DNA from 4 places in the Streptomyces sp. NPDC033229 genome. Region 1 is predicted to be linked to each of the others. Evidence: riboswitches for the same ligand, from Rfam matches in the RefSeq annotation. Region 1 holds a riboswitch; each other region holds the start of a gene.
The links. A riboswitch is a leader RNA that binds a small molecule or an ion and turns the genes downstream of it on or off. The one in region 1 is predicted to bind cobalamin.
Positions count from the first base shown of each region.

Region 1 (7,617 bases):
CCGGACGGGCCGGCCGGAACGAAGCCGCCGTTCAGGGCGTGCACCGCGTGGTCGATCTCGTCGGTGGTGGCGGCCAGGCGGGGTACGACCTCACGGGCGGCGAAGTCGAGGATCGCGGCGACCTGTTCGCCGTGCTCCCGAGCCACGGAAGCGACCGCGGCCGGGTCCCAGTCGGCGTCCTCCATCGCCTGGACGAGCGCGCGGGCCCGCTCCTCCGCCTCGTCGGCGGTGGTGCGGGTGGCGGCGGACTCGTCGAGGCCGAGGGCCTCGCGCAGGCCCGGCAGGGCCGCCGTGCCGCCCCAGATCTGGCGGGCGCGCAGGATCGACAGGACGAGGTTGACGCGTGCCTCGCCGACGGGCGCACCGCCGAGGACGTGCAGACCGTCACGGATCTGGGCGTCCTTGACCTCGCACAGCCAGCCGTCGACGTGGAGCAGGAAGTCGTCGAAGCCGTCGTCGTCCGGACGGTCGTCGAGGCCGAGGTCGTGGTCGAGCTTCGCGGCCTGGATGAGCGTCCAGATCTGGGCGCGGATGGCGGGCAGCTTGGCCGGGTCCATCGCGGAGATGGACGCGTACTCGTCGAGGAGCTGTTCCAGGCGGGCGATGTCGCCGTAGGACTCGGCGCGGGCCATCGGCGGCACGAGGTGGTCGACGAGGGTGGCGTGGGCGCGGCGCTTGGCCTGGGTGCCCTCGCCGGGGTCGTTGACGAGGAAGGGGTAGATCAGCGGCAGGTCGCCGAGGGCGGCGTCCGGGCCGCAGGCGGCGGACAGGCCGGCGTTCTTGCCGGGCAGCCACTCCAGGTTGCCGTGCTTGCCGAGGTGGACCATGGCGTCGGCGCCGAAGCCGCCGTCCGCCCGGGAGGCGGCGATCCAGCGGTAGGCGGCGAGGTAGTGGTGCGAGGGCGGCAGGTCGGGGTCGTGGTAGATCGCGATGGGGTTCTCGCCGAAGCCGCGCGGCGGCTGGATGAGGATGAGGAGGTTGCCGCGGCGCAGCGCCGCGAGGACGATGTCGCCCTCGGGGTTGGCGCTGCGGTCGACGAACATCTCGCCGGGCGCCGGGCCCCAGTGCTCCTCGACGGCCTCGCGCAGCTCGGCGGGCAACTCGGCGAACCAGCGCCGGTAGTCGGCGGCCGGGATACGGACGGGGTTGCGGGCGAGCTGCTCCTCGGTGAGCCACTCCTGGTCGTGGCCACCGGCCTCGATGAGGGCGTAGATCAGCTCGTCGCCGTCGCCGGACGCGAGGCCGGGGACCTCCTCCGAACCGAAGTCGTAGCCCTCCTCGCGCAGTCGGCGCAGCAGCGCCACGGCGCTGGCCGGGGTGTCGAGCCCGACGGCGTTGCCGATGCGGGAGTGCTTGGTGGGGTAGGCGGAGAGGACCAGCGCGAGGCGCTTGCCGGCCGCGGGGATGTGGCGCAGCCGGGCGTGGCGCACGGCGATGCCGGCGACGCGGGAGGCGCGCTCGGCGTCGGCCACGTACATCGGCAGCCCGTCCTCGTCGACCTCCTTGAAGGAGAACGGGACGGTGATGAGGCGGCCGTCGAACTCGGGGACGGCGACCTGGGTGGCGGCGTCGAGCGGCGAGAGGCCCTCGTCGTTCTCCTCCCAGGCGCTGCGGGGGCCGGTCAGACACAGGGCCTGGAGGATCGGTACGTCGAGCGCGGCGAGGGCGCCGGCGTCCCAGGACTCGTCGTCGCCGCCGGCGGAGGCGGCCGCGGGCTTGGTGCCGCCCGCGGCGAGGACGGTGGTGACGACGGCGTCGGCGCTGCCGAGAGCCTCGACGAGCGCGGGCTCGGGGGCGCGCAGCGAGGCGACGTACAGCGGCAGGGCGCGGCCGCCCGCGTCCTCGATCGCCCCGCACAGGGTCTCCACGAAGGCGGTGTTGCCGCTCATGTGGTGGGCGCGGTAGTAGAGCACCGCGATGAGCGGGCCGCTCGCGCCCGGCTTGGCGGTGCGCTCCAGCGGGCCCCAGGTGGGGGCGGGCGCGGGCGCCTCGAAGCCGTGTCCGGTGAGCAGCACCGTGTCGGAGAGGAAGCGCGCGAGCTGTTCGAGGTTGTCGGGGCCGCCGTGCGCGAGGTAGGCGTGGGCCTCGGCGGCGATGCCGATGGGGACGGTGGAGGCCTCCATCAGCTGGGCGTCGGGCGCCTGTTCGCCGGTGAGGACGACGACGGGGCGGTCCCCGGCGAGCAGCAGGTCGAGCCCCTCCTGCCAGGCGCGGATGCCGCCGAGGAGCCGCACGACGACGAGGTCGGTGCCCTCCAGCAGAGCCGGAAGCTCGTCGATCGCGAGGCGGGCGGGGTTGGCGAGGCGGTACGGGACCGGGCCCCCGGCAGCAGCAGCCGCGCGGGCGCTGAGCAGGTCGGTGTCGGACGTCGACAGGAGAAGGATCACGCGGCGCTCCCCAGGGCATCGAGGGTCGCCCGGGGTACGCCGGACCGGATGGTGCGCATGCGGCGGCTGGCCTTCCTCGGGGTCCGCGCCCCGGGCGGTTGGAGGACGGCGGGAGTTCCTGACTCGCCCGGCATCGCTGCCGGGCTCACAGTGGCGGGACCGTGCCGGAGTCTCACCGGCTTCCTCCCCTGACGCCGTCGCTGGCGTTTGGCGGACCAGAGGACGAATAAAGAGATTCTGGCCACCGGTGAGCATAGTAAGCGCTGGCCGTTCGGCACAGGACGGTGCACCCCGTGTGATCGTCGGTATGCTCGCCGCCATGCCCGTCACCCCCACATCCCCCCCGGAGCGGGATGAACCGGCCGCCGGCGGACGAACCGTCCGCGCGGGCGGCGACGCGTGCCCCGGAGCGCTGCGGCTGCACACCGCGGACGACGGTTCGCTGGCGCGCGTCCGGCTGCCCGCCGGGCTGTTGACGGCCCGTCAGGCGATGACATTGGCGCTGGTCACCGAGGAGCTGGGCGACGGGAATCTCGACATCACCTCGCGCGGCAACGTCCAGTTGCGCGGGCTGGCCGACGGCTGCGGCGGCGAACTGGCCGGGCGGTTGCGGGCGGCGGGGCTGCTGCCCTCGGACCGGTACGACCGGGTACGCAATGTGGCGGCCTCGCCGTTGTGCGGTCTGGACGGGGAGGCGGAACCCTCCCGCGCCGGGGCAACCGATGTGCAGGCCTGGGCGCGCGCCCTGGACGCACTCCTGTGCACCCCCGCGCTGCCCGGACCGCCGTCCGATGCGCCCGACCCTTCCGACGGCCTGGATTTGTCAGGTTTGTCGGGTCGTTTTCTCTTCGGCCTGGACGACGGCCGCGGCGACATCGTGGCCCTCGGCCCCGATGTGACATTGGTCGCAAGCGGCGTGGGGCAGGCCACCCTGTGCTTCGCCGCCACCGGTCCCGGCCTGCGGATCGCCGCCTGTGACGCGCCGCGCGCGGCCGCGCTGGCCGCGCGCGAGTTCCTCGCGGCGCTGGCCGACAGCGGCGCCAAGGCCTGGCGCGTCCGGGACCTGGCCCCCGAACGCCGCCCGCGCGTCGAAGCGTTGGCGGCCCGGCTCACGGCCGCGGGCATCGCCTGCGCCCCGCTGCCCCGGCCCCGGCTCCCGCACGGACCTCCGGTCGGGCCCGGCCTGGTCACCGGCCGGGACGGGCGGTGCGCCCTGTCGGTGACCGCGCCGCTCGGGCGGCTGACCGCCGCCCAGTGGCGGCTCGTGGCCACCACGGCCGCCCAGGACGGGGCGGGCGAGCTGCGTGTGACACCCTGGCGCGGCATCGTCGTCCCCGGCCTCCCGGCCGGTACGGCCCGCATCCGGCTGACGGCGCTCGCGGACGCGGGACTCGTCACCTCCACCACGTCCCCCTGGCACCGGGCGGGCGCGTGCGCCGGCCGGCCGGGCTGCGCCAAGTCCCTCGGTGACGTACGGGCGGACGCGGCGGCCTGCCTCCCGGGGCTGCCACCGGCGGGGCTCCCGGTGTACTGGTCCGGCTGCGAGCGGCGGTGCGGCCACCCGGGCGGGAGATGGGTCGACGTGCTCGCGACCGGTGACGGCTACCGGATCGCGGTGCGGGACGGGGAGACGGAAACGCATACGGAAACAGCCACAGCGGGGGGACTGGCCGACGCGGTCGCGGCGGCTCGTACCGTCGCGGACTGACCCTGCACGACACCACCAGGCGCAACCCAGCAAGCGAGGCACAGTGTTCGAGTACGAGAAGGACGGCGCGTCCATCTACCGCCAGTCCTTTGCCACCATCAGGGCCGAGGCCGACCTCGGCGGGCTGCCGCCGGACGTCAGCCAGGTCGCGGTGCGCATGATCCACGCCTGCGGGATGGTCGATCTCGTACGGGACCTCGCGTACTCCCCCGAGGTGGTGGCGCGGGCCCGCGAGGCGCTGCGCGCCGGGGCGCCGATCCTGTGCGACGCGAACATGGTCGCCAGTGGCGTGACCCGCAAGCGGCTGCCCGCGGACAACGAGGTGCTGTGCACCCTCGCCGACCCGTCGGTGCCGGAGCTGGCACGGCGGATGGGCACGACCCGCAGCGCGGCGGCGCTGGAGCTGTGGCGCGAGAAGCTGGACGGCGCGGTCGTCGCGGTCGGCAACGCGCCGACGGCGCTGTTCCGTCTGCTGGAGATGATTCAAGAAGGCGGGGCGGCGGCGCCGCGCCCGGCCGCGGTCATCGGCATACCGGTGGGCTTCATCGGTGCCGCCGAATCCAAGGACGCCCTGGCCGACAGCCCGCTGGGGCTCGACTATCTGGTGGTGCGGGGCCGTCGCGGCGGCAGCGCCATGGCAGCGGCGGCGATCAACGCGATAGCGAGCGAGGAAGAGTGAACGAGCAGCCTTCGACGACGGGCCGACTGTACGGAGTGGGCCTCGGCCCCGGCGATCCGTCGCTGATGACCGTGCGGGCCGTCGAGGTCATCACCGGGGCCGATGTCGTCGCGTACCACAGCGCCCGGCACGGCCGCAGCATCGCGCGCACCATCGCCGAACGCCATCTGCGCCCCGACCACATCGAGGAGCAGCTGGTCTACCCCGTCACCACGGAGACCACCGATCACCCCGGTGGCTACCGGGGCGCGATGGAGGAGTTCTACGAGGAGGCCGCGGCGCGGCTGGCCGTCCATCTGGACGCCGGGCGCACCGTCGCGGTGCTCGCGGAGGGCGACCCGCTCTTCTACAGCTCGTACATGCACATGCACAAGCGGCTCGCGGACCGCTACCCCACGGAGGTGATCCCCGGGGTCACGTCCGTCAGCGCGGCGGCGGCCCGGCTGGGTGAGCCGCTGGTGGAGGGCGAGGAGGTCCTGACGATCCTGCCGGGCACGCTGCCCGAGGAGGAGCTGACGGCCCGTCTGGCCTCGACCGACTCGGCCGTGGTGATGAAGCTCGGCCGGACGTTCCCCGCCGTGCGGGGCGCGCTGGAGCGCGCGGGCCGGCTCGCGGACGCGCGCTACGTCGAGCGCGCCACGATGCCCGGGGAGCGTACGGGCCTGCTGGCCGACGTGGACCCCGCGTCGGTGCCGTACTTCTCGGTGGCGGTGCTGCCGAGCCGCGTCGACGCTGCTCCGGCCGCCTCGGGCCGGGGCGAGGTCGTGGTCGTCGGGCTCGGCCCGGCCGGCCCGCTGTGGCTGACGCCGGAGGCGCGCGGCGAGCTGGCGGCGGCCGAGGACGTCGTCGGCTACAGCACGTACGTGAACCGGGTGCCCGTCCGGCCCGGCCAGCGGCGGCACCCGTCCGACAACAAGGTGGAATCCGAGCGCGCCGAGTTCGCCCTTGACCTCGCCCGGCAGGGGCGGCGGGTCGCCGTCGTCTCCTCCGGGGACCCGGGTGTCTTCGCGATGGCGACGGCCGTCCTGGAGGTCGCCTCCGAGGACCCCTACCGCGAGGTGCCCGTGCGGGTGCTGCCCGGCATGACGGCGGCCCACGCCGCCGCCTCCCGGGCGGGCGCGCCGCTCGGCCACGACTACGCGGTCGTGTCGCTGTCCGACCGGCTCAAGCCGTGGGAGGTCATCGCGGAGCGACTGCGGTCCGCCGCGGCGGCGGACCTGGTCCTCGCCCTGTACAACCCCGGCTCCCGCAGCCGCGTCTGGCAGGTCGGCAAGGCCCGCGACCTCCTCCTGGAGCACCGCCCGGCCGACACCCCGGTCGTCCTGGGCCGGGACGTGGGCGGCCCGGAGGAGAGCGTACGGATCGTCCGGCTCGGCGAACTGGACCCCGAACAGGTCGACATGCGCACGATCCTCATCGTGGGCTCCACGCAGACCCGCACGGTACGGCGTGGTCCCGGCGACGGCGAGGAGATCGTCTGGACGCCTCGGCGGTATCCGGAGGTGTGACCGGACGGGTCCGGCACCGGCTTCACGGCCGGCGCCGGGCCGGGCCGCCGGAGCGGGTCACTGGCCGAGGAAGGAAACCTGGCGGATGTATCGGCTCCCGCCTCCGCACCGGAGCGGACCGGCGGCACCGTCAGCCCGCGTGCGCGCGCAGCCAGCGCACCGCCCCCGCCGGGTCCGTGGCGACCGGTACACCCTCCGGGACCTCCGGGCGTCGGACGACCACCACCGGGATGCCCGCCTCGCGTGCGGCGACGAGCTTCGCGGCCGTCGCCGCCGCCCCGCTGTCCTTCGTGACCAGGACGTCGATGCCGTGGCGGCGCAACAGCTCCGCCTCGCCCTCCACCGTGAAGGGGCCCCGGGCCAGCAGCACCTCCATGCGTACCGGCATCGGCGGTTCCGGGGCGTCCACGGAGCGGACGAGGAACCACATATCCTCCAGGTGGGCAAAGGCCGCCAGGCCCATCCTCCCCGTGGTCAGGAACGCCCGCTTCCCGAGCGCGGGAAGGGTGTCCGCCGCCTCGGCCAGCGAGCCGACCGGGCGCCAGTCGTCGTCCGGCCCCGCGACCCAGCCGGGACGGCGGAGGGCCAGCAGGGGAACATGGACGTCCGCGGCGGCCCGTGCCGCGTTGCAACTGATCGTGCCGGCGAAAGGATGGGTGGCGTCGATGAGCGCGTCCACCTGCTGCTCGCGCAGCCACCGGGCCAGGCCCTCGGGCCCCCCGAAGCCCCCGATCCGCACCTGCCCCGCGGGCAGTCGCGGTGCGGCGACGCGCCCCGCCAGCGAGCTGGTGACGCGCAGCGCGGGATCGGCCGCCAGCTCGGCCGCGAGCCGTCGCGCCTCGGTGGTGCCGCCGAGGATCAGGACGTGGCATGGCCTGTGCACCGCCGGCCTCCCGGGTCGGGCCCGCGGGCGCGGGCCGGTGTGCCGGGCGCACGGCCCGGCCGGTGCCGCCGCGGCACCGAGTCGTCAGGTTAGCCGGACCTGCGGAGCCCCCCGTGACTGACGTCAAGGCCGAACCGACCCCGAGCGGGCGCGGTGCGCAACTCGCGCACACCGGACTCCGGCACGGCTGGACCACCGGTGCCTGCGCGACGGCGGCGACCACCGCCGCGTACACCGCGCTGCTCACCGGCGACTTCCCCGACCCCGTGGCGATCACCCTGCCGAAGGGGCAGACCCCCGCCTTCGCCCTCGCCGCCGAGGAACTGCGCGACGGCGGCCGGACGGCCATGGCGGCGATCGTCAAGGACGCGGGCGACGACCCGGACGTCACGCACGGGGCGTTGATCCGGGTCACGGTCCGGGCGCTGCCGCCCGGCTCCGGGGTGGTCTTC
Region 1 covers NZ_JBVIQR010000009.1:1,382-8,998, forward strand. The annotation lists gene cobN (cobaltochelatase subunit CobN) at 1-2,387, opposite strand, end outside; cobalamin riboswitch at 2,478-2,622, opposite strand; gene ACZ53N_RS10620 (cobalamin biosynthesis protein CobG) at 2,695-4,095, shown strand; gene ACZ53N_RS10625 (precorrin-8X methylmutase) at 4,139-4,774, shown strand; gene ACZ53N_RS10630 (precorrin-2 C(20)-methyltransferase) at 4,771-6,282, shown strand; gene ACZ53N_RS10635 (cobalt-precorrin-6A reductase) at 6,413-7,165, opposite strand; gene ACZ53N_RS10640 (cobalt-precorrin-5B (C(1))-methyltransferase) at 7,279-7,617, shown strand, end outside.

Region 2 (7,617 bases), on a different contig from region 1:
GCGCCGCGATGCCGCGCACCATCGTGCTCTTGGCGGTCCCCTTCTCGCCCCGGACGAGCACACCGCCGATCGACGGCGAGATCGCGTTGAGCAGCAGACCCAACCGCATGTCGTCCATTCCGACGACCGCGGTGAACGGGTAGGTGGCCGAGGCCATCAGCGGGTACCCCCTTCAAGGGTTTCAAAGGAACGGCTCTGGTCGGGCGCCTCGGAGGCGGCGGTGTTCGCCGCGCCGTCCGACGGTTGTGCGGGGACGGCCGGCTGCTCGCCCGCGGGGACGGCCGGCTTCTCGCCCGTGGCGGCGTCGGCGGGGTACGCGGGCGCACCCGGCGGGACGAACGGCAGCCCGGCCGGTACGCCCCCCTCGATCAGCCGCAGCAGCGCGTCCGTGTCCGCGTGCCGCTCGATCAGATCACCGAGCCGGTCCAGCTGTTCCTCGCGCAGGGCCGCGAAGCTCGTGTCCGGCGCCGGGACGAAGGACCGGCCCGCCGCGTCCGCCACGCGCCGCAGGAACGCCCGGCGGAAGCCGTCGCTCTCCAGTGAGCCGTGCCAGTGCGTACCCCAGACCGAACCCACCCGGCAGCCGTCCAGGAACACTTCGTCCCCGCCGGTCACCTCCGCGACGCCGTGGTGGATCTCGTAGCCCTCCACCCGCTCGCCGAGCGCCTCGCCGACCGGGCGCTCCAGCGTCTTCTCCCGGGCGAACCGCACCCGCACCGGCAGCAGCCCGAGGCCCTCGACCGTGCCGGCCCGGGACTCCACGTCGTCCTCGATGCGCTCGCCCAGCAGTTGGTAGCCGCCGCAGATGCCCAGCACCGGCCGCCCCTCGGCGGCGCGGCGCTTGAGCGCGTCCGCGAGCCCGCGCTCACGCAGCCAGGCCAGTGCCTTCACCGTCCCCCGGGTGCCCGGCACGATCACCAGATCGGCGTCGGCCAGCTCCTCCGGACGGTCCACGAAGCGCACGATCACGCCCGGCTCCGCGGCCAGCGCGTCGACGTCCGTGAAGTTCGACATCAGCGGCACCGCGCACACCGCGACCCGCAGCACGTCCGCGCCGTGCGGCGGGGCCACCACCGACTCGCGCACCGCGCCGCGCATCGAGACCCGCAGACCGTCCTCCTCGTCGATGCCGAGGCCGTGCGCGAAGGGCAGCACGCCCACGGTGGGTCGGCCGGTGAGGTCCCGCAGCATGTCCAGGCCCGGCTCCAGGAGCGTCACATCGCCCCGGAACTTGTTGACCATGTAGCCCGCGATGTGTGCCTGATCCTCGCGGGACAGCAATGCCGTCGTACCGAAGAAGGACGCGAAGACCCCGCCCCGGTCGATGTCGCCGACCACCACGACCGGCAGCCGGGCCGCGCGGGCGATGCCCATGTTGACGATGTCCGTGCGGCGCAGATTGATCTCGGCGGGACTGCCGGCGCCCTCACAGATCACCGCGTCGTGTGTACGTCGCAGCTCCTCCAGACACTCCGTCACCGTCCCGAGCAGCGCCTCCCGCCGCCCGCCGTACAGCGACGCGCCCGACGACTCCCCAGACGCCCCTGGCCCTCCGAAGTACCCGCGCGCGCTGAGTTCGCCCACCGGCTTGCCCAGCAGCACCACCTGGCTGCTGCGGTCGCTGCCGGGCTTGAGGAGGACGGGGTTCATCAGGGCGCTGGGCTCGACGCGGGCGGCGGCGGCCTGCATGGCCTGCGCCCGGCCGATCTCGGCGCCCTCACGCGTCACGAACGAGTTCAGCGACATGTTCTGCGCCTTGAAGGGCGCGACCTTGACGCCCTTGCGGACCAGCCACCGGCAGATCCCGGCCGTGACCACGCTCTTGCCCGCGTCCGAGGTGGTCCCGGCCACCAGCAGGCCCCCGCCCAGCGGGCCCGTGGGCCCGCTCCTGTCCGCTGTCACCGGTTCCTCCTGCGCTGCGTGGGAGCTATGACCCGTCGGGTGGTCCGTAGTGCTGTCCGTACGACCGGGACGGCTGCCGGAAGTCTGCCCAGGGCGCGGCCGGTCGGCGCACCGCTCGTGGAGCACGTCGCGGCCCGCGCGCCGGTGACGGCGTACCGCCCGGCGATCGCGACCCCGAGGGCCAGCAGCGACACCCGGCGCGAGAGCCGTACCGCGCGCTCGATGTCGGCCGCCCGGACCGGGCGGAGCTCCGCGCCCAGGACGGGACGGTGTTCGACGCGGCCCGCGTAGGCGAGGGTGCCGCCCAGCCGGACGCCGAGGGCCCCGGCGAAGGCGGCCTCGACGGGGCCGGCGTTGGGGCTGGGGTGCCGGGCGGCGTCGCGCCGCGCCACCCGCCAGGCGCCGCGCGGGTCGGGGCCGGCCAGGACGGCGAGGGCGGCGGTGAGCCGGGCGCCGGGCCAGCCGACGACGTCGTCGAGACGGGCCGAGGCCCAGCCGAACCGCCGGTAGCGCGCGGACCTGTGGCCGACCATCGCGTCCAGGGTGTTGACCGCACGGAAGCCGACGAGCCCGGGCACACCGCCGAGGGCGCCCCAGACGAGGGCGCCCACCACGGCGTCGGAGGTGTTCTCGGCGACGGATTCGACGACCGCCCGCGCGATCTGCTGCGCGTCCAGTGACTGCGGGTCACGGCCGCACAGATGCGGCAGCCGCTCCCGGGCGACGTCCAGGTCCCCGGCGGCCAGGGCGCCGCCGACGGCCCGGGCCTCCCGGCCCAGGGACGTGCCGCCGAGCACGGCCCAGGTGGCGGCGGCGGTCAGCGCGACGTGCGCGCGGGGGGAGTTCCGTACGGCACGGGTCAGCAGCCCGGCGGCCGCGGCGGTGCCGCCCGCGCACACCAGGGTGTGCAGGGCGCCGTAGCCGCGGTGGTCGCGCCACAGTCGTCGCTCGACGCCTTGCGCGGCGCGCCCGAAGGCGGCCACGGGGTGGCCGCGGCGGGGGTCGCCCACGAGGAGGTCGCCGAGAAAGCCGAGCGCGGCACCGGACGCGAAACCGACGTGATCGGCACGCATCGGATCAGACCGCCGTCATGCCTCGGAGGGGTGCACGGAAGGCGGAGGGAGGGGGTGTGGGGCGGCAGCCGGGCATCGCGATGTGTCCTCACTCAGGGTCCGCGCCCTGGTTCGACGTGACCGGCGACCAGAGTCTCCTGGCTCCCGGATCGGCGCCGCCCCCGGTCTTCCAGCTCGCTTCGGCGAGCCGTGACCCCTATGGACCCACGGGGTGGGGGAGCGCTCCCCGGTGACAGTGGCGGGACCGCGCCGGACTCACACCGGCTTCCTCTTGCTGTCGCCGTTTGGCCCCGGAAGTCCACCACGGCCCGGGAACGGCCGTCAACTCACGTTTGACCTGCGGCCATGGCCGCCCCGGGCCGTGGGTGGACTGTCGCCGACGGACGATCAGGCGACGATGAGGTAGATCCCGTACGCGACGGCCGCCGCGCACAGCGCGAAGCAGGCGTACGCGCCGGTGCGCGCCGCCGCGGTCGGGGCCGTGGTGGCCGCCGCCGCACCGGCGGCGCCGTCCCGCGTGCCCTGGGGCTTGCGGGAGGTGCCGACGATGCCGAGGGTGAAGACGCCCACCATCGCGACGGTGACGACGAGGCTGACGCCGAAGACCTGGCCGAGAGCTGCCCAGTCGATGTTCATTGCGTACTTCCTTAAGGCTGGCGGGTCCGGCGTCAGCCGGTCGCGGCGGCCGGGGTGCGCTCGGGCTCGCGGGGAGCCGGGGCGACCCGGTCCGGGAGGAGCCCGGCCGGCGGCGGGGCGACGGCCTGGAGGGCGGTGGTGACGACACCGGCGGGCTCGGCGACCGCGGCGTCGAGCACGTTGACGTTGTCGTGCGTCACGGGCTTGCGGCGCGAGGCCAGCCAGATCGCGCCACAGACTGCGAGGGCGAGCACGGCGACCGTGGCGACGCCCCAGTCGCCCCGGTCGGCGAGGAGGGCGGCACCGGCGCCGACGAGGCCGGCGGCCGGGAGCGTCAGGCCCCAGGCGGCGACCATGCGCCCGGCGGTGGACCAGCGCACCACGCCGCCCTTGCGGCCCAGGCCCGCGCCCATGACGGCACCGGAACAGACCTGGGTGGTGGAGAGCGCGAAGCCGATGTGGGAGGAGGCCAGGATGGTGACGGCGGCGCCGGTCTGGGCGGCGAAGCCCTGCGGCGGCTGAATGTCGGCGAGGCCCTTGCCCAGGGTGCGGATGATGCGCCAGCCGCCGAGGTAGGTGCCCAGCGCGATGGCGATGCCGGCCGAGGCGATGACCCACAGCGGCGGGTCGGCGTCCGCGCCCAGCGCGCCGCCGGAGATCAGGGCGAGGGTGATGATGCCCATGGTCTTCTGGGCGTCGTTGGTGCCGTGGGCGAGGGAGACCAGGGCGGCCGAGGCGATCTGCCCGGCGCGGTAACCCTTGGCACTGGCCTCGGGGTCGGTGTCGCGCGCCACGCGGTAGGTCAGGCGGGTCGCCAGCACGGTCGCCAGGCCGGCCACGACCGGGGCGACGACGGCGGGGATGAGGACCTTCATGACGACGGCCTCACCGTGGACGGCGTCCGTGCCCACCGAGGCGATGGTCGCGCCGATCAGACCGCCGAACAGCGCGTGGGAGGAGCTGGAGGGAAGGCCGGCGAGCCAGGTGAGCAGGTTCCAGACGATCGCGCCGACCAGTCCGGCGAAGATGATCTCCGGCCGGATGCCTGATTCGTCGACGATGCCCTTGGAGATCGTCGCCGCGACCTCCACGGACAGGAACGCGCCGACGAGATTGAGCACGGCCGACATGGCCACCGCGGTCTTGGGCTTGAGCGCCCCGGTGGAGATGGTGGTGGCCATGGCGTTGGCCGTGTCGTGGAAACCGTTCGTGAAGTCGAACACCAAGGCCGTGACGATCACGATCCCGATGAGAAGCGTGATGTTTTCCATTCACCCAGGCAATCAGCTCGATGGTCAGGTACGCGGCGACCGTAGGGACCCTGGGTGAACGGAAGGTGAACTGGAACGGACCGAGTAGTGACGCCAACCGGAGGCGGAGAACGATGACAGCGACCGAAGACCGGATAGCCGGGCCCGGGGAGATCCCGCGGACATGGGCGGACGTGGTCACCACGGCCCGTCGCACCACCTCGGAGGGGCTGGTGGTGGGCACCTCCGGCAACGTCTCCGCCCGGGTGGGCGATGTTGTTCTTGTCACTCCCTCAGGAGTCCCCTACGACCGGCTCGGCCCCGACGACGCCGTCGGCGTCGACCTCGACGGCCGCCGGGTCCTCGGCGAGCTGACCCCCACCAGCGAGCTGCCCATGCACCTCGCCGTCTACCGCGCCACCGACGCCCGGGCGATCGTGCACACCCACGCCGTCCACGCCACCGCCGTCTCCACCCTCGTCGACGAGCTGCCGCTGGTCCACTACATGGCGGCGGCCCTCGGCGGACCGGTCCGGGTCGCCCCCTACGCCCTCTACGGCACCGAGGAACTGGCCGGCCACCTCCTGGACGCCCTCGACGGACGCACCGGCGCCCTGCTGCGCAACCACGGCACGGTCACCTACGGAACCACCCTCGACCAGGCGTACGACCGCACGGCCCAGCTGGAATGGATGTGCCGCCTCTGGCTGACCGCCGCCACCGTCCCCGGCCACACCCCGACGCTGTTGACCGGAGCCCAGGTCGCCGAGGTCGCCGACAAACTTCGCGGCTACGGACAGCGCTGACCCCCGCCCCCGCGCCCCCGACCGACCGCGGCCGTGACGAGAGGGGCCGCCCGCTGGCCGGGGGCGCCGGAGCCCCACACACTGGAGGGGATGCGCCCGCGTACAGCGGCGGCCCCTCTCGTCACGGCCGCCACGACCGTACTCGGTGCCGGAGCGGCCGCCCTGGCGGCCGGACGGTACGCGAGCGACGCCGCCCTCAAGCCCGCGCCGGGCCGCCCGCCGCCCGGCGAACCACGGCTGACGGTGCACGCCACCGGAGACGGCACGGTCACTCTGACCCGCAGCCTCGCCAGCGAGCGCCCCGGTACGTACGGGCTGGTCGCGCGCGGTCTGCACGCCGTGGTCGGCCCCGTCGTCGGGGACGAGCACCCCGCCGACTGCGTCGTGCGCCGCCTGGAGCGCGTCACCCACGGCATGGTGCTGCCGGGCACGCGCGCGTGGCTCACCCCGCAGGTCTACTCCGGCAACCCGCGCGACGCCCTCGGCCTCGACCACGCCGACGTCGAGATACCCGGCGAGCTGGGGCCGCTGCCCGCCTGGTTCGTGCCCGGCCCCCGCGACACCTGGGTGATCACCGTGCACGGCCTCGGCACCACCCGCGAGCACCCCATGGTCGTCATGCCGTTCCTGCGCGCCCTGCGGGTCCCCGTCCTGGACGTCGCCTACCGGGGCGACCCCGGCGCCCCCCGCCCGACGAACGGAATCAGCCGATTCGGCGCCGCGGAATGGCGCGATCTCGACGCGGCCATCCGCTACGCCCTCCGCTACGGCGCGCGCCGCGTCGTCCTGCACGGCTGGTCCACCGGCGCCACCATGGCCCTGCTGGCCGCCCTGGACTCCGCGCTGTGTCACCGCGTCGTGGGACTCGTCATGGACTCGCCCGTCCTCGACTGGCCCCTGCTGCTGCGCTCCTTCGCCGCCACCCGGGTCCCCGCCGCGCTGCTCCCGCTCGCCCTACGGGCCGCCGAGGGCCGCACGGGCCTGGCCCCGGGCGGACTGATCACCGCCACCGACCCCGCCCGGCTGACCGTTCCGGCCCTGCTCGTGCACGGTCCCGGCGACACCCTGGCGCCCTGGGAGCACTCCCGGGCGCTCATCGCGCGCCGACCGGAGCTGATCCATCCGCACACCGTCCCGCGCGCCCCGCACGCCGCGATGTGGAACGCGAACCCCGCGGGCTACGAAGAGGCGCTGCGCCGCTTCCTGACGCCCTTGCTCTGATGTGAGCCGATCTGACGAGAGCGGACGTGAACCTCACTTGATCCGACGTGATCCGAGGCGGACACGGGCCCGGTCCCGAGCCCGGTCGCGGGCCGAGAACGAGGGGACGCGAGGGTGTCGAGAGGCCTCCGTGACGGCCGCCATGACCGGACGCGAGGATTCCGTACCGCCGGTTACCGGCCCTGAACGGCTGGATAGTTGATCCCGATTGGGTTTTCGGAGCGTCAACGGCAAGACTGCTCCTGTGACGTCCCGTACTCCGCGCGACTCCCGGCTCAGACTGGTCCCCCGACAGCCGATCGCCGCTGCCCGCCGGGCCGTGGCGAATCGCGGCTCCCGACCGGCGCCCCGCCCGCCCGCGGGCACCCCCGCGCCGACGGAACTCGCCCGGCAGGCCAGAGGCGGCCTCACCGGTGCCGTCCGGCTGGCCCGCTGGGTGGCCACCGAATGCGGCCGCGGCACCTCGCTGCGGCCCGGCGAGGCCGGCGGGCTCTGCGACGACACGGCCGGGCGGGCCGCCGACGCGCTCAGGCTCACCGACCGGCAGGTGCGGGCCGACTGGGACCGGGCCCGCCTGGCCGGGCTCATCGAACTCCACGGCGACACCGCCCGCCCCGGCTGGCGGCTGCAGGCCTGGGACCGGGACGACAGCGCCGTGCTGCGCGGCTGGGTCGCCCTCTTCGACGCCTGGTCCCTCGCCCACCCGGAACCCGCCGGGACGGACCCGAC
Region 2 covers NZ_JBVIQR010000007.1:165,059-172,675, forward strand. The annotation lists gene ACZ53N_RS09230 (putative cobaltochelatase) at 1-157, opposite strand, end outside; gene ACZ53N_RS09235 (cobyric acid synthase) at 157-1,869, opposite strand; gene ACZ53N_RS09240 (cobalamin biosynthesis protein) at 1,899-2,975, opposite strand; cobalamin riboswitch at 3,107-3,245, opposite strand; gene ACZ53N_RS09245 (hypothetical protein) at 3,363-3,611, opposite strand; gene ACZ53N_RS09250 (inorganic phosphate transporter) at 3,644-4,882, opposite strand; gene ACZ53N_RS09255 (class II aldolase/adducin family protein) at 4,996-5,667, shown strand; gene ACZ53N_RS09260 (alpha/beta hydrolase family protein) at 5,758-6,888, shown strand; gene ACZ53N_RS09265 (hypothetical protein) at 7,133-7,617, shown strand, end outside.
Region 2: another riboswitch for cobalamin. It lies ahead of ACZ53N_RS09240 (cobalamin biosynthesis protein); the one in region 1 lies ahead of cobN (cobaltochelatase subunit CobN).

Region 3 (7,617 bases), on a different contig from region 1:
TGGTCATGGCTGTGCGCCTCTTCGAAGGCGATGGCCGCGTCCACCCGGGATTCCCCGAGCAGATAGGCCGTGAGCAGCGCCAGCGCGCCGGCGGCGAGGCCGGCGAGCATGCCGCGTACGAGCAGGGCCCGTACCGATATGGAGTTCACGAGCTGTTGACCCCTGGTCTCTCAGTGGCAGGGGAAGCCGAGCAGATGACGGCCGTCGTGCACCCACTCGTGCACACCCTCACCGGAGATCAGCGCGGTGGCGCCCTGCTCGGCGCCGACGAAGTACAGCAGGATCAGCGCGAGGATCCCGAAGAAGAGCGTCCACGGGGCGATCTCCTTGAGGGAGATCGGGGTGATCGCCGGTACGGCGGGGGTACCGGTCGCGGGGGCGGCTGACTGGGCCATGGCAAAACCTCCTGGGGAACACGCGTCCCGATCGTGGTGCTTTCAACGACGGTGCCGGGTCTGACTTCCCTGCCACCGCCCCACGTGGATCGGGGGGCGTTCGCCGGGTACACAGTGGCGCGACCGTGCCGGGATCTCACCGGACTTCCGTCACACCGTCGTCATGTACACGCGACCGTACCGTGTACGCGACCGGGGCGCTACGGCGTGCGGATGCGCACCCCCGCGCGCGCCCCGCTCGCCCCCTCGTGGTCTGCTGGGCCCGGGCCGACCGGGCCCGCCCGGGAGGAGAGTTGAGGACCATGACCGTACGTGTGACGCTGCTCTCACCGGCGATGAGTGCCGCCCTGCGCGAGGCCCGTTTCGACGACGGGGCCCCGCTCGACGACGTCGGCACCCGGCAGGCACGCGCCGCCGCCGGCGGCCTGCCCCGGATGTCTGCCGCCCTCTGTGCCCCTTCCCCGCGCTGCCGGGGGACGGCCGCCGCGCTCGGCCTGTCCCCCGCTGCCGTGCCCGAGCTGCGGGACCTGGAGGTGGGCGGCTGGCGCGGGCGGGGGCTGGCCGAGCTCTCCGCCACCGAACCCGAGGCGGTGGCCTCCTGGTTGGCGGACCCCGGCGCCGCGCCGCACGGGGGTGAGTCGCTGCTGGACCTCGTCGGCCGGGTCGGCTCCTGGCTGGACGGGCGGACCGACGACGACGGCCGGCTGCTCGCCGTCGTGGAACCCGCGGTGGTCCGCGCGGCGGTCGTGCACGCGCTGGGGCTGCCGCCGCAGCTCTTCTGGCGGCTCGACGTGCCCCCGCTGTCGCTGACCGAACTCACCGGCCGTGCCGGACGCTGGAACCTGCGCTGCGGTCGGCCACTGACCCCGGAGCCGGCACCGCCGGCCCCCTGAACCGGCACGGAAGTACACGGGGACTCACAGGGCGGTCAGCCCGCCCCGCTGGGCCCGCGTCGCGGCCGGCGGCCTCCCTTGGATCAGCTCCAGCAACCCGCAGCGGACACAGGAGGCCGCCGGATGGCCGACGTCACCGCCGCCCCCGCCGTCGAAGGACGGCCCCGGACGGCCGTGCGGAACGTCGGCCAGCAGGGACTCGACGGCCGCCAACAGGGCGAGGCTGTGCTGGAGTTCCTGTTTGAGGACGCGGATACGGGCGCCCTGCGCGCCCACCTGTCTGCGGGTGGTCGCCAGGCGCTCGTACTCCTCGGGGGCCACCACCACCGCCTCCTCCCCACCGATGATCATTCGACGCGGCTCGGGGCGCCTGCTCATCGTGGCCGTCCTCTCCTGTGGGGGGCATGACCGGTGGGGGCAGTCAATCATGAGAGTCCGTTGGGATTTGGGCCACTTGAGCGGGATTGGCCGTGAACAGCGGGCGCGGCCCGGCACATCGGCGCCGGGCCGCGCCCGCTGCCGCCCCTGATCAGAGCGGCGGTGACCGGCGTCAGCGCGCGTCAGGACCCGTCAGCTCGGCCCGCACCTGCCGGGCCGCCTCGACCAGATGCTCCAGGGAGGCGCGGACCTCGCTCCAGCCCCGCGTCTTCAGGCCGCAGTCGGGGTTGACCCACAGACGCTCGGCGGGGATGGCGCCGAGCCCCTTGCGCAGCAGGGTGGCGGTCTCCTCGACGCCCGGCACACGGGGCGAGTGGATGTCGTAGACGCCCGGGCCCACCTCGTGCCCGTATCCGGCCACGGCGAGTTCGTCGGCGACCTGCATGTGCGAGCGGGCCGCCTCCAGGCTGATGACGTCGGCGTCCAGCTCCTCGATGGCGCCGATGATGACCCCGAACTCGGCGTAGCACATGTGGGTGTGGATCTGGGTGTCCGCCCGGACGCCCGCGGTGGTCAGCCGGAACGCCTCGGTCGCCCAGGCCAGGTAGCCGGGCCGGTCGGCGGTGCGCAGCGGCAGCGTCTCGCGCAGCGCGGGCTCGTCGACCTGGATGACGGCGGTCCCGGCGGCCTCCAGGTCGGCGACCTCATCGCGCAGGGCCAGGGCGACCTGGCGGGCGGTGTCGGCGAGCGGCTGGTCGTCGCGGACGAAGGACCAGGCGAGCATGGTGACGGGCCCGGTGAGCATGCCCTTGACCGGGCGCTCGGTCTGCGACTGGGCGTAGCTCGTCCAGGCCACGGTCATGGGCTCGGGGCGGGAGATGTCACCGGCCAGGATCGGCGGACGGACATAGCGGGTGCCGTAGGACTGCACCCAGCCGTGCTGGGTGGCGAGGTAGCCGGTGAGCCGCTCCGCGAAGTACTGGACCATGTCGTTGCGTTCGGGCTCGCCGTGGACGAGGACGTCCAGCCCGGCCTTCTCCTGGAAGGCGAGGACGTCGCGGATCTCGGCGGCGATGCGCTCGTCGTACCCGGCGGCGTCGATCCGTCCCGAGCGCAGGTCGGCACGAGCGGTGCGCAGTTCGGTGGTCTGCGGGAACGAGCCGATGGTCGTGGTGGGCAGCAGCGGCAGGTTCAGCCGGGCCCGCTGGGCGGCGGTCCGCTCGGCGTACGGCTGCGGGCGGCGGGTGTCCCGCTCGGTGACGGCCGCGGCGCGGGCCCGGACGGCCGGGTCGTGGGTGAGGGCGGAGGCGGCGCGGGAGGCGCGGGCGGAGCGATTGGCTGCGAGCTGCGGGGCGATGACGTCCGTGCCCTCGTTCAGTCCGCGGGCGAGGGTGACGATCTCCTCGGTCTTCTGGCGGGCGAAGGCGAGCCAGCGGGCGACCTGGGGGTCCACGTCGCGTTCGGCGGTGGCGTCGAGGGGGACGTGCAGCAACGAGCAGGACGGTGCCACGTCCACCCGGCCGGCGAGACCGAGGAGGGTGGCGAGGGTGGCCAGCGAGTGTTCGAGGTCGTTGAGCCAGATGTTGCGTCCGTCGACGACGCCGGCGACGAGGCGCTTGCCCGGCACACCGCCGGCCGCGGCGAGGGCTTCGAGATTGGCGGCGGCGGGGCCGGTGAAGTCCAGGGCCAGACCCTCGACGGGTGACTTGGCAAGGACGGGCAGGGCGTCACCGAGGCGGTCGAAATAGGCGGCGGCCAGGATCCTGGGCCGGTCGGCGAGCGCGCCGAGGTCGCGGTAGGCGCGGGTGGCGGCGCTGAGGACGGCGGGGGGCTGGTCCTGCACGAGGGCGGGCTCGTCGAGCTGGACCCACTCGGCGCCCGCGGCCCGCAGCTCGGCCAGCACCCGGGCGTACACGGGGAGCAGCCGGTCGAGGAGGGTGAGGGGCTGGAAGTCCGCCGGGGCGCCGGGGGCCGGCTTGGCGAGGAGCAGATAGGTGACCGGGCCGACCAGGACGGGGCGGGCCGTGTGGCCGAGGGCGAGGGCCTCGCGCAGTTCGCCGAGCGGCTTGGCGGGGTCGGCGGTGAAGACGGTGTCCGGGCCCAGTTCGGGGACGAGGTAGTGGTAGTTGGTGTCGAACCACTTCGTCATTTCCAGCGGCGGGGCCTCCTGGGTGCCGCGGGCCATGGCGAAGTAGCCGTCCAGGGCGTTGTCCCGGACGGCGGTGCGGTGCCGCTCGGGGATGGCGCCGACCATGACCGTGGTGTCCAGGACGTGGTCGTAGAGCGAGAAGTCACCGGTGGGGACCTCGTCCACACCGGCTTCGGTCAACTGGCGCCAGGCCGTGCGGCGCAGGGTGGCGGCGGTGGTGTGCAGGGCGTCGGCGGTGACGCGGCCCGCCCAGTAGCCCTCGATGGCCTTCTTCAGCTCACGGCCCTGGCCCTGGCGGGGGTAGCCGTGGACGGTGGCCCGGGAGGGCGGGGTGGCGATGCGGTCGGTCACGGAACTCTCCTTCGCGAGTCGCGGAATGACCACGGCGGACCCGGGCGCGAAGGGACGACGAAGAGGGCGGGCGTGCCGGGCACGCCTGCCTGCCACCGCCGGCCCTCCCTCGAGGCCACCGAGATCACCGCGCGCGGGTGGCGCGCGGGCAGTGGCAGGTCTTCGGACTCGCGGGCGCGCCCTGGGCCTTGGGGCCGTCGGGCACCTACTGGCCGTCGCTTCCCGGACGCGTGGGCGTCCAGTGCGTATGACGGCGGTCGTTCCCACTCACCGCTGCGGGGCAGTCCCGGATTCCCACCGGGTTCCCTCTTGCGACGCTCCCGCCTGGCGGGCGGGGCGAACCAGCTGCGTCTCCCACCCTAGACACAATGTCGAAGTGCCGGTAGGGGAATCCGCGCAAGGATTCGATCTTGGCGTGTGGTGGCGGAAAAGAGGGGGGCCGGGCCCTCGCGCGAGCCGCGCCGACACGCCCGGCGGCGCCCCCGGGGGCGCCGCCGCCCGTCGACGGACGCCGTCACAACCCCCCGCACGTGTCACCCACGGCACCGTTGCGGCGGCCCCTGCGACGCATGAGAATCCTCGGTACCCGGACCTCGCCCGGACCCTGGAGACGCCGTGACCGCCTTCGCGCACGCTCCTTTCGACCGCCGCACCGCGCTGCGGGCCGTGGCCGCGTCGGCCGCGGCCGGGCCCGTCGGGGGTGGTGGCGGCCGAAGTCCGCTGCGGGTGATGAGCTTCAACCTCCGCTACGCCTCCGACACCCCGCCCCACACCTGGGCCGATCGCCGGCCTGTCACCCGCGCGCTGCTGCGCCAGGAACGCCCTCATCTCCTCGGCACCCAGGAGGGGCTGTACGCGCAGCTGCGGGACATCGCCGACGATCTCGGGCCGCGCTACGCGTGGATCGGCACGGGCCGCGCGGGAGGCAGCCGTGATGAGTTCGCCGCCGTCTTCCATGACGTGCGGCGGCTCGCCCCCGTCGCGTACGACCACTTCTGGCTCTCCGACACCCCGTATCTCATCGGCTCCGCGACCTGGGGCAACACCGTGATCCGGATGGTCACCTGGGTCCGGTTCCGGGATCTGCTCACCGGGGGCGAGTTCTATGCCTTCAACACCCATCTCGACCACGCCCACCAGTACGCGCGCGAGCGCTCCGCCGCGCTGATCACCACTCGGCTGCGCGGTCTGGATCCGGCCCTCCCCCGGATCGTCACCGGCGATTTCAACGTCCCCGCACACGGCAACCCCGTCTACGGCACGATGCTCGACCAGGGTTCGCTCGTGGATTCCTGGGACGCGGCCGACCGGCGCGGGGCGCAGTACGCGACCTTCCACGGATACCGGCCACTCGTGCCGGACGGCGACCGCATCGACTGGATCCTCACCTCGCCCCGGGTGCGGACCCGGCGCGCGGCCATCAACGTCTTCCAGCAGGGCGGGCAGTTCCCCAGCGATCACTTGCCGGTGCAGGCGGACGTGGAGCTGTAGGGCAGCCGGACACTCCCGGACACTCCTCCCCGAGCCGCCCATCTCATCGCCGCTTATCTCAAAGCCGCCCGAGTGTCACCACTTTGAACCGATCCACCCCGGGCACGGCACCGACTATCGGACATTCGAACATCAGGCCCCCCTCGGCGCACCGGAACCGCAGAAAACGCTTCCGTCGCAGGCCACCCTGGGTGACGTTCAAGCAACAGTATGAAACCTTTCGCCCCAACGTCACCACGAGTTGTCCGCATTACGAACAAAACTGTCCGGAAGTACCCGGATCCTTTTGACTGTGCCCACCCTCATCACCAAATGTCTGCCAAATGTCCTCGTCAGTGAAGCCGGTGTGCTCAGGGCTCTTACGGAACTACGACTTCCGATTACTGCTCTCCGGGGCAGCGGTGAGCCAGATCGGTGCCCAAGTGACCGTGGTGGCCCTGCCGTTGGTGGCCGTCATCGAGCTCGACGCGTCGCCCATGGAGGTCGGGCTGCTGACCGCCGCCGAGACCGCGGCGTTCCTGCTGGTCGGGCTGCCCGCCGGAGCCTGGGTGGACCGGATGCGGCGGCTGCCCCTGCTCATCCGCACCGACGTCGTACGGGCCGTGACCATGCTGAGCCTGCCGCTCGCGGCGTGGGCCGGGGCGCTGACCATGGCGCAGCTGTACGTGGCCGCCCTCATCACCGGTGTGGCCACCGTGTTCTTCGACATCGCGCACCAGAGCTACCTGCCCGGCCTGCTCCCCCGGGAGCAGCTGGTCGCGGGCAACGGCGCCCTGGAGACGGCTCGTTCGTCCGCCCAGGTGGCGGGGCCGGGGCTGGGCGGCGCCCTGGTGCAGCTGCTCGGGGCGCCCGTCGCCCTGCTGGCCGACGCGATCGGCTACCTCGTCTCGGCGCTTTTCCTGCGCGGGATCCGCGCCCGTGAGCCGCGGCCCGCGCCCGTCGCGGGCGTCCCGCTGCGGGCCCAGGTCGCGGAGGGCCTCGTGTTCGTCCTCCGCCATCCCGTCCTCCGTATGATCGCCTGCGCCACCGGGGTCGCGAACTTCTTCTCCGCGATGTTGATGTCCGTGCAGACGGTGTTTTTGGTGCGGGAGCTCGGCCTGCCCCCCGGGGTGCTCGGACTGATGCTGTCGGCCTCGGCCGTCGGCGGACTGGCCGGCGCGCTGTGCGCGGGAGCGCTCGCCCGCGCGGTCGGCCAGGCCCGGGTCATCTGGCTGTCGACCGTCGTCACCGGGCCGTTCGCGCTGCTGTGGCCGCTGGCCGGACACGGCGCCGCCGCCGTCTGGTTCGCGGTCGCCTCCGCGGCCGTCTTCTTCGGCGCGGTGGTCTACAACGTCGCCCAGGTCAGCTTCCGGCAACTGCTGTGCCCCGACGCGCTCCTCGGGCGGATGAACGCCACCCTGCGCTTCATGGTCTGGGGCACCATGCCGCTCGGCGCCCTGCTCGGCGGGGCCGTGGCGTCCGCCGCCGGGCCGCGCGCCGCCGTATGGGTGTGCGCCGCGGGCTTCCTGCTCGTCCCTCTGCCCCTGCTGCTCTCCCCGCTGCGGCGCCTGCGCGATCTGCCGGCGCCCGCCGCCGACGAGGACCGGGCCGTCTCCGGTACGTAGGCCCCACCGCACCACCACCCCGCCCACCCGCCGCCCGGAAGCGCCCTCGTAGCGAACCGCTCGGACGCTCCGACACCGCGGCGGTCGGACGTGCCCCACCGCACCACCGCCCGACACCCCCCTTTCGTCTCACGAGTCAGCGCGCCCCGGGCGCGCGGGAGGACATCGTGCAGTCCAGCAGCATCACCTCGCAGTACCTCGACCGATACCGGCGCACCGTCGACGGCACGGCGCGGGCCGCCGGGTCGCTCCCGGTCACCGGTGCGCAGCGGCGGTTCCTGCTCGCCCGGCGGATGGACCCGGCCGGCCGGGCCGATCTCGTCCCGCTGTTCTTCGCCTTCCCCCGCGGGTCCGTC
Region 3 covers NZ_JBVIQR010000003.1:160,602-168,218, forward strand. The annotation lists gene ACZ53N_RS04235 (CbtA family protein) at 1-149, opposite strand, end outside; gene ACZ53N_RS04240 (CbtB domain-containing protein) at 171-395, opposite strand; gene ACZ53N_RS04245 (histidine phosphatase family protein) at 698-1,288, shown strand; gene ACZ53N_RS04250 (hypothetical protein) at 1,313-1,666, opposite strand; gene metE (5-methyltetrahydropteroyltriglutamate--homocysteine S-methyltransferase) at 1,839-4,166, opposite strand; cobalamin riboswitch at 4,319-4,510, opposite strand; gene ACZ53N_RS04260 (endonuclease/exonuclease/phosphatase family protein) at 4,782-5,657, shown strand; gene ACZ53N_RS04265 (MFS transporter) at 5,981-7,261, shown strand; gene ACZ53N_RS04270 (condensation domain-containing protein) at 7,429-7,617, shown strand, end outside.
Region 3: another riboswitch for cobalamin. It lies ahead of metE (5-methyltetrahydropteroyltriglutamate--homocysteine S-methyltransferase); the one in region 1 lies ahead of cobN (cobaltochelatase subunit CobN).

Region 4 (7,617 bases), 110 kb from region 1:
CCCGGTCGCATGTGTGGCCGCTCCTGGCCTGATGGAACTGCTCCTCCTCCGTGGAGCCGCGCAGCGCGAGCGTCTCCGCGGCGGGGTTGAGCGCCGTGCTGACCTGGTCGAAGTAGCCCGTGCCGACCTCGCGCTGGTGCTTGACGGCGGTGAAGCCGTGCCGCTGGTCGGCGAACTCCCGCTCCTGGAGGTCGACGTAGGCCGGCATGCCGTGCTCCGCGTAACCCCGGGCCAGGTCGAACATGCCGTGGTTGAGGGAGTGGAAACCGGCCAGGGTGATGAATTGGAAGCGGTAGCCCATCGCCCCCAGCTCCCGCTGGAACTTGGCGATCTGGTTGTCGTCCAGAGCGGCCCGCCAGTTGAAGGACGGCGAGCAGTTGTAGGCGAGCATCTGCTCGGGGTACTCGGCGTGGACGGCCTCGGCGAACTCGCGCGCCTGTGCCAGATCGGGGGTTCCGGTCTCCACCCACAGCAGATCCGCGTACGGGGCGTAGGCGAGGCCCCGGGAGATCACCGGGCTCATGCCGGGCTCGACGCGGTAGAAACCCTCGGCGGTGCGCTCGCCGGTGCAGAAGCGGGCGTCGCGCTCGTCGACGTCGGTGGTCAAAAGATTGGCGGCGAGCGCGTCCGTACGGGCCACGATCAAGGTCGGCACATCGGCGATGTCGGCGGCGAGGCGGGCCGCGTTGAGGGTGCGGATGTGCTGGGAGGTGGGTACCAGCACCTTGCCGCCGAGATGGCCGCACTTCTTCTCGGACGCGAGCTGGTCCTCGTAGTGGATGCCGGCCGCCCCCGCCGCGATCATCGCCTTGGTCAACTCGAAGGCGTTGAGCGGGCCGCCGAAGCCGGCTTCGGCGTCGGCCACGATCGGGACCAGCCAGTCGACGCCGGCGCCGTCGCCCTCGGCGGTGGCGATCTGGTCGGCGCGCAGCAGCGCGTTGTTGATGCGGCGCACCACGGTCGGTACGGAGTTGACGGGGTACAGGCTCTGGTCGGGGTAGGTGTGCCCGGCCTGGTTGGCGTCGGCGGCGACCTGCCAGCCGGACAGGTAGACGGCCTGCAGCCCCGCCTTGACCATCTGGACGGCCTGGCCGCCGGTCAGCGCGCCGAGCGCGTGGATGTAGTCACGCTCGTGGAGCTGCCGCCACAGCCGCTCGGCGCCGCGCCGGGCCAGGGTGTGCTCCTCCCGGACGCTGCCGCTCAGCCGCACCACGTCCTCGGCGCCGTACGAGCGCCGTACGCCCTGCCAGCGCGGGTCCGTCGCCCACCTCTGTGCCAGCTCCTCGGCCGTCGTCGTCCCTACCTGCGCCATGACCGTCTCCCAGTGTCGCCGTGTCGCGTCGGACCCGCGCCGGGTCCGCAGCGCATCCGCGCCGGACCCGCCCGGACTTCTGCCAAGAATGCGAAGGGGAGTGCTTCCCCCGGTAAGTGCGGCCCGCCGGGCCCCCGTTGAGCGGGCAATGGTGAGAAGCGGGGGCTCCGGTGGGCCGTGCTACGACTCTGACAGTGGCACTCAGTGCCATCAAGCATGGCCGGTTGCCAAGTTCTGTGAATCTTCCCGGGCTTGTTTGCCAATCTTGCCAACTTTGCCAACCGCCAAGTCCGCGAAGCCTCCTGCTCCCGGCTAGGGTGGCCGTACGGAGCCGGGGGCGGCCGAAGGGGTCTGGGTGAGCGCGACCGTGAGCAGGACCGTGAGCAAGGCATGAGCAAGACCTACGCGGGGGTGCGACTGCGGCGCTTGCGCGAGGAACGGCGGCTCAGCCAGGCCCAACTGGCCCGGATGCTCGCCATCTCGCCCAGCTACCTCAACCAGATGGAGCACGACTCCCGCCCGCTCACCGTGCCCGTACTGCTGAGGCTCACCGAGGCGTTCGGTGTGGACCCCGGCTTCTTCTCCGAGCGCGACACCGGACGTGTCCTGGCCGACCTGCGCGAAGCCCTCGCCGACGAGGTGGCCGCCGCCCGCGTCTCACCCACCGATCTGTCGGAACTCGCCTCCCGGCTGCCCGCCGTCGCGGCGGTGCTGCTCGACCTGGGCCGGCGCAACCAGGCCCTGACCGAGCGGCTCGCGGAGGTCGCCGAGCGGCGCGGCACCGACGACCCGGCCCTGCCGCGCCCGCCCCACGAGGAGATCCGGGAGTTCTTCTACCGTCGGCAGAACTACCTCCACACCATCGACACCGCCGCCGAGGAGCTGGCCGCAGAGATCGGCATCCGCCCCGGCGGGGTGCTGCCGGCCCTGGCCGCCCGGCTCGCCGAACGCCACGGGGTCCGCATCGCCGCCGACCCCGACCACCTCCACAGCTACGACCCCCGCGCGCGGGTGCTGCGCCTGTCGAACCGGTTGCGCCCCGGCCAGCAGGCCTTCCGGATGGCGACCCAGCTCGCCCTGCTGGAGTACGGCGGGGAACTCACCCGGCTCGCCTCGGAGGACTACGAGGAAGACTCCGTCGTCCGGCCGCTGGCCCGGATCGGCATCGCCAACTACGTCGCCGCCGCGCTGATCCTGCCGTACCGCGAGTTCCACGCCGCGGCGGAGGAGCTGCGGTACGACATCGAGCGGCTCGCCGACCGCTTCGGGCTCGGCTACGAGACCGTCTGTCACCGGCTCAGCACGCTCCAGCGCCCGCGGCTGCGCGGGGTGCCGTTCTCGTTCGTACGGGTCGACCGCGCGGGCAACATGTCCAAACGGCAGTCGGCCACCGGATTCCACTTCTCCCGGGCCGGCGGCACCTGCCCGCTGTGGAACGTCTACGAGGCATTCGCCTCTCCCGGCCGCATCCATGTGCAGATCGCGGCGATGCCGGACGGGCAGCGCCATCTGTGGACCGCCCGCACCGTCACCCGGCACCGGGGCGGCTGGGGCGAGCCCGGCAAGACCTTCGCCATCGGGCTCGGCTGCGAGATCCGCCACGCCTCCCGGCTCGTCTACTCCGACGGACTCGACCTGGACAACGCCTCGGCCGCCACCCCCATCGGCATGGGCTGCCGGATCTGCGAACGCCTGGACTGCCCGCAGCGGGCCGTCCCACCGCTCGGCCGGCCCCTCGCCGTCGACGAGAACCGCAGCACCTTCGTGCCGTACCCGGTGCGGGACACCGGGCCCCACTGAACCGAGGCCTTGATCCGGGCCGCTGACACTCCGGGCCAGGAGACCCTGGACTTACTAGGACGTCCAACTATATGTTCGGAGGACAAGGTCCGCGGTGCAGGGAAGCCGGTGTGAATCCGGCACGGTCCCGCCACTGTGACCGGGGAGTTCGTCCTCGCGGTACACGCCACTGACGAGCGGGATGTCGGGAAGGCACCGGGACGCGCGCTGATCCGGGAGTCAGGATACCGGCCGCGGAACGTTCCGTGTTTTCCACGAGGATGGAGCAGACACGTATGGCACCGGTCCGTACCCACGACCCTGGTGATCCGGCGCGGCGAGCGGCTGTTCCCGCTCGCTGACGGTTCCTGGCCCTTCGCGTCCCGCGACCCGTCGGCGGCCGCGCGCAACCCGCGCTCTCCGCCGGACGCTTCGCGCCGTCCTCGGATCTCACCTGACGAGAGCAGGCTCTCCCATGGTCCGTGAACTCACCCATTTCATCGGCGGCAGGCACACCCCGGGAACATCGGGTGCCTACGGCGATGTGTACGACCCCAACACCGGCGCCGTGCAGGCCCGGGTGCCCCTGGCGAACCGGGCCGAGACCGAGGCGGCCGTCGCCGACGCGGCCGAGGCCCAGCGGGAGTGGGGCGAGTGGAACCCGCAGCGCCGGGCCCGCGTCCTGTTGCGCTTCCTCCAGCTCGTCGAGGGTGAGAAGGAATCCCTCGCCCGGCTGCTGTCCTGTGAGCACGGCAAGACGGTCCCCGACGCGCTCGGCGACATCCAGCGCGGTCTGGAGGTGGTGGAGTTCGCCGCCGGCATCCCGCACCTGCTCAAGGGCGACTTCACCGACAACGCCGGGACCGGCATCGACGTGCACTCCCTGCGCCGCCCGATCGGCGTGACGGCGGGCATCACCCCGTTCAACTTCCCCGCGATGATCCCGCTGTGGAAGGCCGCCCCGGCCATCGCCTGCGGCAACTCCTTCGTCCTCAAGCCCTCCGAGCGCGACCCGTCCGTCCCGTTGCGGCTCGCCGAGCTGTTCCTGGAGGCGGGGCTGCCGCCCGGTGTGCTCAACGTCGTCAACGGCGGCAAGGAAACCGTCGACACCCTGCTCGAGGACCCGCGGGTGCAGGCGCTCGGCTTCGTCGGCTCGACCCCGATCGCGGCCCACATCTACGCCACGGCCGCCGCCCACGGCAAGCGGGCCCAGTGCTTCGGCGGTGCCAAGAACCACTTGATCGTGATGCCCGACGCCGACCTCGACCAGGCCGTCGACGCCCTGATCGGCGCGGGCTACGGCTCGGCCGGGGAGCGCTGCATGGCGATCTCCGTCGCCGTACCCGTCGGCGAGGACACCGCCGACGCGCTGGTCACCCGCCTCAAGGAGCGGATCGGCACCCTGCGGATCGGCCGGTCCGACGACCCCGACGCCGACTTCGGCCCCCTCGTCGGCCGCGACGCCGTCGACCGGGTCCGCGGCTATGTGGACCTCGGAGTGGAGGAGGGCGCCGAACTCGTCGTGGACGGGCGCGGCTTCACCCTCGCCGGGCACGAGAACGGCTTCTTCGCCGGCGCCTCCCTCTTCGACCGGGTCACCCCGGACATGCGGATCTACCAGGAGGAGATCTTCGGGCCCGTCCTGTCGGTGGTCCGCGCGGCGGACTACGAGGAGGCACTGCGGCTGCCCTCCGAGCACGCCTTCGGCAACGGCGTCGCGATCTTCACCCGCGACGGGGACACCGCCCGCGACTTCACCCGGCGCGTGGACACCGGCATGATCGGCGTCAACGTCCCGATCCCCGTGCCGGTCGCGTACCACACCTTCGGCGGCTGGAAGCGGTCCGGCTTCGGCGACCTGGGCCAGCACGGCCCGGACGCCATCCGCTTCTACACCCGCACCAAGACCGTCACCTCGCGCTGGCCCTCCGGGGTCAAGGAGGGCGCGAGCTTCACCATCCCCACGATGGGATGAGCGCCATGACGACGGGCCTCACCGAGGACCAGCTCGCGATGGCCGAAACGACGCTGGACTTCGCGCGGGAACACCTCGCCCCGCACGCCGTAGCCTGGGACCAGGACAAACACTTCCCCCTCGACGTGCTGCGCAAGGCCGCGGGGCTCGGCCTCGGCGGGGTCTATGTACGGGAGGAGGCGGGCGGCTCCGGCCTCACCCGAGCGGACGGCGTGCTGATCTTCGAGGTGCTGGCCACCGGCTGTCCCTCCATCGCCGGCTACCTCTCCATCCACAACATGGTCGGCTGGATGATCGACCGCTACGGCGACGAGGCCCAGCGCGCCCGTTGGCTGCCCCGGCTGTGCTCGATGGACACCCTCGGCAGTTACTGCCTGACCGAGCCGGGCGCGGGCTCCGACGCCGCAGCGCTGCGGACCCGGGCCGCACGCGACGGGGACTCCTATGTCCTGACCGGCGTGAAGCAGTTCATCTCCGGCGCCGGGGCCGCCGAGGTGTACATCGTCATGGCGCGCACGGGCGGGGAGGGGCCGGGCGGCATCTCGGCGTTCGTCGTCGAACGGGACGACCCCGGGCTGTCCTTCGGTCCCGACGAGAAGAAGATGGGCTGGAACGCCCAGCCCACCCGCCAGGTCGTCCTGGACGGCGTCCGCCTTCCGGCCGACCGTCGGCTCGGCGCCGAGGGCGACGGCTTCCGCATCGCCATGAACGGGCTCAACGGCGGCCGGCTCGGCATCGCCGCCTGCTCCCTCGGCGGCGGACAGAACGCCCTGCACCGCAGCCTGGAGTACCTCGCCGACCGGGAGGCGTTCGGGGCACCGCTGCTCGACGCCCAGGCGCTGCGGTTCCGCCTCGCCGACATGGCGACCGAACTCGCCGCCGCCCGCGCCCTGGTCCGCCAGGCCGCGGAGGCCCTGGACCGCGACGACCCCCAGGCGGCCCAGCTGTGCGCCATGGCCAAACGCTTCGCCACCGACACCGGCTACTTGGTCGCCGACCGCGCCCTGCAACTGCACGGGGGCTACGGCTACCTCACCGAGTACGGCATCGAGAAGATCGTCCGAGATCTTCGAGTGCACCGGATCCTGGAAGGAACGAACGAGATCATGCGCCTGATCGTGGCCCGCGGACTGACGGGAGACGCCCGATGACCCCGACGGACGGCACGGACGACTGTGTGTTGCTGCGCACCGAGGGCCGCGCCGCGTACCTCACCCTCAACCGGCCGAAGGCCCTCAACGCCCTCAGCCACACCATGGTGCGCCGCATCGACGAGGCCCTCACCACCTGGGAGCACGACCCCGCCGTCGAGACCGTCGTGATCAGCGGCGAGGGCGAGCGGGGGCTGTGCGCGGGCGGCGACATCCGGTCCATCCACGCCGACGCCCGCGCCGGCGGTGACGCCTCCGCGGCCTTCTGGCGCGACGAGTACCGGCTCAACGCCCGTATCGCCCGCTACCCCAAGCCGTACGTCGCCCTCATGGACGGCATCGTGATGGGCGGGGGAGTGGGGATCTCGGCCCACGGCAGCGTGCGGATCGTCACCGAGCGCTCCAAGGTCGCGATGCCCGAGACAGGCATCGGTTTCGTGCCCGACGTGGGCGGCACCTATCTGCTGGCCCTCGCGCCCGGGGAGCTCGGCACGCACCTCGGGCTCACCGGAGTGCCCGTGGGCGCCGCGGACGCCCTGCTGTGCGGCCTCGCCGACCACTTCGTACCGGCGGACGCACTTCCCGCCCTCGGCGCGGACCTCGCCGCCGGGGCCGTGCCCGATGTCCTGCCCCGCCATGTCCGCGAGGCACCGGAGGGCCGGCTGGCCGCCGACCGGGAGTGGATCGACCACTGCTACGCGGCCGACACCGTAGAGGAGATCATCGAGCGGCTGCTCGCCGCGGGCACCCCGGCCGCCAAGGAAGCCGCCGAGACGATCCTCGCCAAGTCGCCCACCGCCCTGAAGGTCACCCTCGCCGCGCTGCGCCGCGCCCGGGACCTCGGCCCGCTGGAGCGGGTCCTGGAGCAGGAGTACCGCGTCTCCTGCGCGGCCCTGTCCGCTCCCGACCTGGTGGAGGGCATCCGCGCCCAGGTGATCGACAAGGACCGCGCCCCGCGCTGGTCGCCGGCAACCCTGGCGGAGGTCGGCGGGGCGGACGTGGCCCGGTTCTTCGCACCGCTCGGCGCCCGGGAACTCTCCCTCGCCGACGACGCCCCGCAGGAGGTGCCCTGGTGAGCGCCGTGAGCCCCGCGAGTACGGTCGTCGGCTTCGTCGGCCTCGGCCACATGGGCGGTCCGATGGCCGCCAACCTCGTCAAGGCCGGATACCGGGTGCGCGGCCACGACCTGTCGGCCGCGTCCCTGGCGGCGGCCGCGGCCGCCGGTGTCGAACCGGCCGTCTCGGCGGCCGAAGCCGCCGCGGGTGCGGACGTGGTGATCACCATGCTGCCCGCCGGCCGCCATGTCCTCGCCCTCTACCAGGACGAGGGGCTGCTCGCGGCGGCGACGCCCGGCACCCTCTTCGTGGACTGCTCCACCATAGACGTGGCCGATGCCCGGG
Region 4 covers NZ_JBVIQR010000009.1:106,685-114,301, reverse strand. The annotation lists gene aceA (isocitrate lyase) at 1-1,312, opposite strand, end outside; gene ACZ53N_RS11085 (short-chain fatty acyl-CoA regulator family protein) at 1,703-3,112, shown strand; cobalamin riboswitch at 3,188-3,362, shown strand; gene ACZ53N_RS11080 (CoA-acylating methylmalonate-semialdehyde dehydrogenase) at 3,567-5,066, shown strand; gene ACZ53N_RS11075 (acyl-CoA dehydrogenase family protein) at 5,063-6,217, shown strand; gene ACZ53N_RS11070 (enoyl-CoA hydratase/isomerase family protein) at 6,214-7,293, shown strand; gene mmsB (3-hydroxyisobutyrate dehydrogenase) at 7,290-7,617, shown strand, end outside.
Region 4: another riboswitch for cobalamin. It lies ahead of ACZ53N_RS11080 (CoA-acylating methylmalonate-semialdehyde dehydrogenase); the one in region 1 lies ahead of cobN (cobaltochelatase subunit CobN).